One region of the Sporosarcina trichiuri genome, then DNA from elsewhere that is predicted to be linked to it. Evidence: a T-box and tRNA genes for the amino acid it is inferred to sense, from the RefSeq annotation. Region 1 holds a T-box; the other holds one or more tRNA genes.
What was found. The T-box of region 1 lies ahead of proS (proline--tRNA ligase). A T-box ahead of a tRNA ligase gene usually reads a tRNA of that ligase, here a tRNA-Pro.

Region 1 (4,387 bases):
AGAAGTAGCCGTATTCCCCCATGTCGACTTTCGACTCGATCGTCCGTGTCCCGTCGCTCTGCATCGGACCAATCAGCTGCTCTTTCGCCTGTTCCTGAGCTTCTTCCAGTGTCAGACCGCCTTTGTCCACACGGTCCTGCAGTGTTTCCAGCAGATCGATCGCCATCGTGACGTCGTTCTGTAGACCGGTGGAACCGATATCATTCAAACTGTTTTTCGCCAATATGTAGCCGCTCAATCCGATGATCAGACTCGGAACGACCAGCAGCAGTGCTGAGATCAGGACGAGTTTTGTCCGGATTTTCATCTTTAGATTCATCATTATCTCCCCTTCTGCCCTCTATATCGGCCGGAGGTGAGCATTTATGACTGATTTCACGTTTTTTTAATGGTTCGGCGGATAGGCACCGCCGGCCGGTCAACTGAAAGCGCACCGTCCCTGAAGAGGACGGTGCGCTGCAGGCGGATCAGTATGCGCGGGCAAACCAGACGGTGTGCTTCGCTTCTTTTCCGCAATTGATGCATGACTGTTTTTCCATTGGCGGGTTGAACGGGATGTTGCGTGTCGTAAATTTTGTCTCTTCCTTCACATGTTCCTCGCACGCATCGTCGCCGCACCAGCCGGCCAAGATCCAGCCCGGGATTTCGCCTTTTTCAGCGGACGTTTCGATATGCTGTTTCAGCTCATCCAGCGTGTCGATATCCGTGTGGGAGTTCCCGTCCCGGAACTTGCGGGCTTTTTCAAGCAGGCGGGTCTGCATCGCCGTGAGTTCCTGTTCGATCGTTTCGGCTAGACCTTCAAGAGGGCGCGCGGTTTTCCCGTCTTCGTCGCGCATCTTCACCATCGCATGATCGTTTTCCAGATCGCGCGGTCCGAGTTCGACGCGGAGCGGCACACCTTTCAGCTCCCATTCGTTGAACTTGTAGCCAGGAGACTGATCGGAATCATCAAGACGTACACGGATGCCTTTGGCTTTCAGTTCCGCGAACAGACCGTCAAGTTTTTCCATGATGGCCGGGTTCTTTTTCCATGGACCGACCGGTATCAGAACGACTTGTGTCGGCGCCACACGCGGCGGGAGGACAAGACCCTGCTCGTCGCCATGGACCATGATGACAGAGCCGATCAGACGGGTCGATGTTCCCCACGATGTCGTATGGACGAATTCGTGGCGGTTCTCTTTTGTCAGATATTTGATGTCGAATGCTTCTGCGAACTTTGTGCCGAGGTAGTGGGATGTCCCTGCCTGCACAGCCTTTCCGTCCTTCATCATCGCTTCGATGGAATAGGTGTCGACGGCTCCCGCAAACCGTTCGGACGGGGTCTTCTGACCGTCATAGACCGGAATCGCAAGCAGCTCCTCCACGACTTCCTTGTAGATGTTGAGCATTTGCATCGTTTCGTGGCGTGCCTCTTCCTCATCGGCATGGGCGGTGTGCCCTTCCTGCCAGAGGAACTCGGACGTCCGGATGAACGGAAGTGTCTTCTTTTCCCAGCGGAAGACGTTTGCCCATTGGTTGATGAGCACAGGCAGATCACGGTAGCTCTTGATCCAGTCGCTGTACAGATGACCGATCATCGTCTCGGATGTCGGACGGAGGGCCAGCTTCTCCTCCAGCTGCTCGCCTGCCGCTTCCGTCACCCACGGGAGTTCCGGCGAGAAGCCTTCGATGTGGTCTTTCTCTTTTTGGAAGAATGATTCAGGGATCAGCATCGGGAAGTAGGCGTTGCGGTGGCCGGTTTCCTTGAATCGGCGGTCCATCTCATCCTGGATGTGCTCCCAGATTTCGAAGCCATCCGGTTTGAAGGCGATGCATCCGCGGACGGGTGTATAATCCATCAGGTCCGCTTTCTGGATTGTGTCAATGTACCACTTTGAAAAATCGTTCTGCTGCTCATTTGTCATAGCTGCTCCTCCTGTTCCATGTTGGCCGCTGAAGTTTCCGGCGCAAAAAAACACACAGCGCTGTCCTGTTGCAAGGACGTCACTGTGTGTCTGACGCGGTACCACCTTCGTTCGGAAAGTCAGGGTATTCCGGCTGACTTTCCCTCTGTCGTTTCGTAACGGGACGAACCGGCCGTGTTTGCACGGCATCTCCGCGGTAGGGTTCGAGCCGGTTGAAGTGGCAGGACTCTCAGCACATGTCCTGCTTTCTGTATCACGATTCCGGTCTACTTGGCCGCTTCAGCGATCACTATTTCCTCTACTATACCAAACAAATGGTGCCCCGGCAATGCCGGACAGCAGCTCCTCACCGTACCGCAGGCGCGGCGTGTCCGTCCTTGGCAAACATATGGAAGGCAAGACGCTCGCAATTTTTTCCGTCCGTGAAATCGACGTACTCGGACAGTTCCTCAAATCTCGGGTTCCCCGGGTTTCCGCCGTCCAGTACGGTTGCAAGTGCACCGGCCGCTTCTTCGATAATGCGCGCCTTATATCCGAGGAGATCCTTGTCCAGGTCGAGATAGGACCCCCGCATCTTGAGGAACGCTTCCTGGTCGAATGTGAAGAAGATGACAGGGCGGTTCATATAGACGAAATCCCAGAAGATGCTCGAGTAATCGGTGATGAGCATATCAGACCGGTGGATCTCCTCACGGATGGAAATGTCGTCGAACGTCCGGAATTCCATCCGCGTGCTGTCGATGCCGAGCCGTTTGAAGTGGTCTTCGAACCGTTTCATGAACGGATGGAGGACGACCTTCAGTCTGGCGTCGTGATCCGCCAGCAGCCGCTGGAATTCCGCGTTCTTCAGCAGCCCCTCCGTCGCCCGGAAATAGTCGCTCGCCATGAAGTCCTCTTCAGACAGATCCATCAGTGTTTCCCGCCATGTCATCATGAAAAGGATGTCACGCACCTTCTCAGCCGGCGAGTTGTACGGCAGCCGGTCGAACCGTGCCATACCGGTCACCGGCAGCTTCTGTTCCGGCATCCCCCACTCATCCCGTTTAATGCCGCGTTCATACCGCGAAGCGCAATTGAAGACGTCGCATCGTTCCAGCAAAGGCACATCCTCCGGCATGATGAGGATCTTCTTGAAGCATTCGATGCCATGGCTGATATGCACCATCGTCGTTTTCTTGTTCCAGAATATGTACTTATCAATTCCCGGCGCGATGTCATACATGAGTGAATGGCCATGAACCGTGTAGGCCGCCCGGAAAAACAGCAGGTAATTGCGGAAACTGCCGAGCGGAACCCCATCTTCGATCCCCTTCTTTTCCACATAATCGGTGTCCGGGTCGTACATCCAGTGGATGCTGTACCGCTCCCGGAAGTTGGCCATGAGATACTCATGGAAGGCAGCCGCATTGTCTTCGTATTTCTCGCCCAGATTGCCGCCGACCAGGATGATCGGTTTTTTCACACGACGCGGCAATAGCCCGGCAGCCAGATAAGCGCCGGCGGTTTTGATGAATGTCGTCAGCCCTTGAAAGGGTCTCTTGCGCTTCAGTTCCATAAAACCAGTTCCCCCTGACTGCACTTTTTAGTTAGTCATATACCCTTTCCTGCGCACCCGGAAACCACTCTTCTTTCTGGACAGTGATCGATTTCCATTTTCAATCCGTTAGCTTACTGACGGCTCCTCGGGCGGCATTTATCGTATTATGGTATTCTAGGTGAAAAGTATGGAAAAGAGGCTTCGGATGAAACCTACAGACGACGGAACATTATATGGACTCGCCGTTTCGAAAGACCGCCGGGCTTTCGAACTGCTGTACGACCGATATGAAAAGCTCGTCTTTTCGTTCGCATACCGGATCGCTTCGGACCGTGAAATCGCAGAGGAAGTGGTGCAGGATGTCTTTGTGAAGATCTGGAACGGCTCCGCCGTGTATGAGCCGGACAAAGGAGCATTTTCGTCCTGGCTGCTGACGGTGACGCGCAACAAAGCGATCGATGAGCTGCGGCGCCTGCAGCGCCATGATCATGAACCGATGATTGAAAAGGATGCCCTGCTCGAGCAGCCCGGCAGTGTCGAAAAGACGGCCGAGTGGCACGAACAGCAGACGGAGATCCGCACAGCTGTCCGGGAACTGAAACCGGATCAGCGGAAAATCATTGAATTATTCTATTTCAAGGGAATGAGTCAGCAGAAGATCGCCGACCATTGTGAGCTGCCGCTCGGCACGGTGAAAGGCCGGATCCGGCTGGCATTGAAAAAAATGAGAGGGTTCATTACCAAGGAAGGAGGGACGCCGTATGAATGAAAACTGCAGCCGGCTGATCGATTACTTCAACCGCGCACTGACACCTGAAGAGACCGCTGAGTTCGAACAGCATTTGTCTGAGTGCCCTGCCTGCCGCGCGGAACTCGAAGAACTGCGCAGTCTGACAGAGGCACTGCCCTACCTTTCCGAGGAGATCGGCGTCCCTGCCGGACT
Region 2 (4,387 bases), 440 kb from region 1:
GGCATTTGCCTGGATCATCGGTCTCGTGCTCTTCGGCGGACTCACTCCATGGAGCCTGCTCGTCATCCTGTGCGTCAAGAAGCCCATCTCCGCCATCAGGATATTCAAAAATCACGAAGCACCGCTCCAAGTGATGCCAGCCATGAAATTCACAGCGCAGACGAACACCTTCTTCTGCCTGCTTCTGGCGGTCGGCTTGCTCATTGGCCACCTCCTCCACTAATATCTGCTGGAAGACCGTCTACCATACGGTCTTCTTTTTTTTGCTTTGCTGATCCTGTCTGAAGTTGTTCCGCTTAGGTTTAAGGACCGGGCGAAAAAGGAATTCAGAGAACTAACAGCTGAATGCATATGAATTCAGCCGTTCTGATCCATACTAGCAGGTAAATCCATAAAGGACGTGAATGAAATGCTGACAAAAGAACAGACCATGACATTGAAGAAGGAACTGCTTCGTCTACAAGACGACTTAACGGTGACCGAAGAACGGACGACGACAGACACAGCACCGCAGGACGAGATCGGCGAACTCTCCACTTATGATAATCACCCCGCAGATATGGGGACAGAACTGTATGACAGGGAAAAGGACAGGGCCCTGAACGAGCATGCATCCGAGGAAATGGAGAAAGTGCAGACAGCTCTCAAGCGGATGGAAGAAGGCACCTATGGGGTCTGTGAGGAATGCGGCAAAGACATTCCATTTGAACGACTGGAGGCAATTCCCTATACGACAGTATGCGTGGAAGATGCAGTACAGGAAGTGCCTGATGACAGACCGGTGGAAAACGACTTGCTGAAGATGGCGAAGCCGAACACATTTGCAGATCGGCGGGAAGGGATATACGAAGATCCGATCGACAGCTTTGAAGCGATCGCGAAATCAGGGACGTCGGAAACCCCATCCGACTTCACAGGGGACCACGACAATTATGAAGATCTGTATGATACCAATGTGGAAGATGAAAGCACGGAAGACATCGATGTCATCGCAGCGAGCGACATCGACGGAGAACCGGCTGGTTATGTGCGCAGTGACACAACAGCCGAATACGAAGAAAATCTCGATGATGAGAACCTGGAATCTGAACTCGGCGACATTCCATACCGGAAAAGAGACAGTTATGTAGATAAATGAATACAAAAAACCTGACTGCAGAACAGTCAGGTTTTTTCAGTATGACCCCTACGGGATTCGAACCCGTGTTACCGCCGTGAAAGGGCGGTGTCTTAACCGCTTGACCAAGGGGCCAAACAAATATGGCGGAGAAGGAGGGATTCGAACCCTCGCGCCGCTTTCGCGACCTACACCCTTAGCAGGGGCGCCTCTTGAGCCACTTGAGTACTTCCCCGTATGAATGGCTCCGCAGGTAGGACTCGAACCTACGACCGATCGGTTAACAGCCGATTGCTCTACCACTGAGCTACTGCGGAATAGTGGGCCTAAGTGGACTCGAACCACCGACCTCACGCTTATCAGGCGTGCGCTCTAACCAGCTGAGCTATAGGCCCAAATGGAGCGGGTGAAGGGAATCGAACCCTCATCATCAGCTTGGAAGGCTGAGGTTTTACCACTAAACTACACCCGCACGACTATGGTGGTTCAGGACGGAATCGAACCGCCGACACAAGGATTTTCAGTCCTTTGCTCTACCGACTGAGCTACTGAACCAGCAAAGAGAACTATGTATAAAATAAAAATGGCGGTCCCGACCGGGATCGAACCGGCGATCTCCTGCGTGACAGGCAGGCATGTTAACCGCTACACCACGGGACCATTTGGTTGCGGGGGCAGGATTTGAACCTGCGACCTTCGGGTTATGAGCCCGACGAGCTACCACTGCTCCACCCCGCGATAATAATAGTAGTACTGCATTTGAGCTTTCACGCTCATGGTTCTGCTGTTTGCAAGATTACGGATTTCTTTCAGAAATCCTACAAATCGTCATCTTTGTATGACGCTTTGCTCCACCCCGCGATAATAATAGTAGTACTGCATTTGAGCTTTCACGCTCATGGTTCTGCTGTTTGCAAGATTACGGATTTCTTTCAGAAATCCTACAAATCGTCATCTTCGTATGACGCTTTGCTCCACCCCGCGATAATAATAGTAGTACTGCATTTGAGCTTTCACTCTTACGTGCTATGTGATGAAAATGGAGGAGGTAGAGGGATTCGAACCCCCGCGGGTTTTGACACCCCTGTCGGTTTTCAAGACCGATCCCTTCAGCCAGACTTGGGTATACCTCCGATATGGACAGCAATACTGGTGGACCTTGCAGGACTCGAACCTGCGACCGGACGGTTATGAGCCGTCTGCTCTAACCAACTGAGCTAAAGGTCCTTTAGATGGCGGCAGAGGGGATCGAACCCCCGACCTCACGGGTATGAACCGTACGCTCTAGCCAGCTGAGCTACGCCGCCAAGAAATGAATGGAATACTTATGGTGGAGCCTAGCGGGATCGAACCGCTGACCTCCTGCGTGCAAGGCAGGCGCTCTCCCAGCTGAGCTAAGGCCCCATGAATTACTGGTCGGGAAGACAGGATTCGAACCTGCGACCCCTTGGTCCCAAACCAAGTGCTCTACCAAGCTGAGCTACTTCCCGGGTCATCTGTAAGTAGAAGCATAAAAATGGCGCGCCCGGCAGAAGTCGAATCCACAACCTTCTGATCCGTAGTCAGACGCTCTATCCAATTGAGCTACGGGCGCAATATACATTGTATTACCTGATTAAGTAAAGTGGAGCGGAAGACGGGATTCGAACCCGCGACCCCGACCTTGGCAAGGTCGTATTCTACCACTGAACTACTTCCGCGTAAAGGATGCGGATGAAGGGACTTGAACCCCCACGCCCGAAGGCACTAGATCCTGATTCTAGCGCGTCTGCCAATTCCGCCACACCCGCATAATGCTAATGCATCCTTTTGATGAAACTAAGAGATGGTGAGCCATGCAGGATTCGAACCTGCGACCCTCTGATTAAAAGTCAGATGCTCTACCAACTGAGCTAATGGCTCGTACAAAGTGGTGCCGGCGAAAGGACTTGAACCCTCAACCTACTGATTACAAGTCAGTTGCTCTACCAGTTGAGCTACACCGGCACAAAATATGGTGGAGGATGACGGGCTCGAACCGCCGACCCTCTGCTTGTAAGGCAGATGCTCTCCCAGCTGAGCTAATCCTCCATAATACGCATTGCTGCGCCTGCCTGGCAACGTCCTACTCTCACAGGGGGAAGCCCCCTACTACCATCGGCGCTGAAGAACTTAACTTCCGTGTTCGGTATGGGAACGGGTGTGACCTCTTCGCCATCATTACCAGACAAGTGATCTGCCGCTTAACGACATTTCATATTATATACTATAAACCATGTAAAGTGCAAGAGTTTTTTTGAAAGGATTTATTGTTCCTTCAAAACTGGATAAAACGGACATTGTGCAGTCAAGACCGCCTCACGGCGCTTCGACTTTCGCGTAATCCAGCTTCGACTCCCTGATGCTTGAGGTCATAAGTCAACTCGTCTGCGTGGCAGAAACCGCCACTCCGCCGATTCGCCTTATGCTTGTCGCATCAAAACGGTCGTCTCCGCTTTTTTGTTTTGGTTAAGTCCTCGATCGATTAGTATCTGTCAGCTCCACATGTCGCCATGCTTCCACACCAGACCTATCCACCTCATCATCTTTGAGGGATCTTACTTACTTGCGTAATGGGAAATCTCATCTCGAGGGGGGCTTCATGCTTAGATGCTTTCAGCATTTATCCCGTCCACACATAGCTACCCAGCGATGCCTTTGGCAAGACAACTGGTACACCAGCGGTGTGTCCATCCCGGTCCTCTCGTACTAAGGACAGCTCCTCTCAAATTTCCTGCGCCCGCGACGGATAGGGACCGAACTGTCTCACGACGTTCTGAACCCAGCTCGCGTACCGCTTTAATGGGCGAACAGCCCAACCCTTGGGACCGACTACAGCCCCAGGATGCGATGAGCCGACATCGAGGTGCCAAACCTCCCCGTCGATGTGGACTCTTGGGGGAGATAAGCCTGTTATCCCCGGGGTAGCTTTTATCCGTTGAGCGATGGCCCTTCCATGCGGAACCACCGGATCACTAAGCCCGTCTTTCGACCCTGCTCGACTTGTCGGTCTCGCAGTCAAGCTCCCTTATGCCTTTGCACTCTTCGAATGATGTCCAACCATTCTGAGGGAACCTTTGGGCGCCTCCGTTACCTTTTAGGAGGCGACCGCCCCAGTCAAACTGTCCGCCTGACACTGTCTCCTGCCCGGATCACGGGCAAGGGTTAGAAGTCCAATACAGCCAGGGTAGTATCCCACCATTGCCTCCGCGTAAGCTGGCGCTCACGCATCCAAGGCTCCTACCTATCCTG

Region 2: it encodes a tRNA-Pro, which carries the amino acid that the T-box ahead of proS (proline--tRNA ligase) is inferred to sense. The anticodon was not compared.

The regions. Positions count from the first base shown of each region.
Region 1 is NZ_CP129119.1:2,987,332-2,991,718, reverse strand. It holds gene QWT68_RS15260 (methyl-accepting chemotaxis protein) at 1-322, opposite strand, end outside; gene proS (proline--tRNA ligase) at 468-1,907, opposite strand; T-box leader at 1,977-2,199, opposite strand; gene QWT68_RS15250 (CDP-glycerol glycerophosphotransferase family protein) at 2,254-3,462, opposite strand; gene QWT68_RS15245 (RNA polymerase sigma factor) at 3,650-4,213, shown strand; gene QWT68_RS15240 (anti-sigma factor) at 4,206-4,387, shown strand, end outside.
Region 2 is NZ_CP129119.1:373,366-377,752, reverse strand. It holds gene QWT68_RS02210 (1,4-dihydroxy-2-naphthoate polyprenyltransferase) at 1-223, shown strand, start outside; gene QWT68_RS02205 (TraR/DksA C4-type zinc finger protein) at 410-1,138, shown strand; tRNA gene QWT68_RS02200 (tRNA-Glu) at 1,181-1,252, opposite strand; tRNA gene QWT68_RS02195 (tRNA-Ser) at 1,262-1,352, opposite strand; tRNA gene QWT68_RS02190 (tRNA-Asn) at 1,360-1,434, opposite strand; tRNA gene QWT68_RS02185 (tRNA-Ile) at 1,439-1,512, opposite strand; tRNA gene QWT68_RS02180 (tRNA-Gly) at 1,516-1,589, opposite strand; tRNA gene QWT68_RS02175 (tRNA-Phe) at 1,597-1,672, opposite strand; tRNA gene QWT68_RS02170 (tRNA-Asp) at 1,702-1,777, opposite strand; tRNA gene QWT68_RS02165 (tRNA-Met) at 1,781-1,855, opposite strand; tRNA gene QWT68_RS02160 (tRNA-Ser) at 2,158-2,250, opposite strand; tRNA gene QWT68_RS02155 (tRNA-Ile) at 2,268-2,344, opposite strand; tRNA gene QWT68_RS02150 (tRNA-Met) at 2,351-2,424, opposite strand; tRNA gene QWT68_RS02145 (tRNA-Ala) at 2,446-2,521, opposite strand; tRNA gene QWT68_RS02140 (tRNA-Pro) at 2,531-2,607, opposite strand; tRNA gene QWT68_RS02135 (tRNA-Arg) at 2,635-2,711, opposite strand; tRNA gene QWT68_RS02130 (tRNA-Gly) at 2,743-2,817, opposite strand; tRNA gene QWT68_RS02125 (tRNA-Leu) at 2,826-2,907, opposite strand; tRNA gene QWT68_RS02120 (tRNA-Lys) at 2,944-3,019, opposite strand; tRNA gene QWT68_RS02115 (tRNA-Thr) at 3,028-3,103, opposite strand; tRNA gene QWT68_RS02110 (tRNA-Val) at 3,112-3,187, opposite strand; rRNA gene rrf (5S ribosomal RNA) at 3,209-3,324, opposite strand; rRNA gene QWT68_RS02100 (23S ribosomal RNA) at 3,601-4,387, opposite strand, start outside.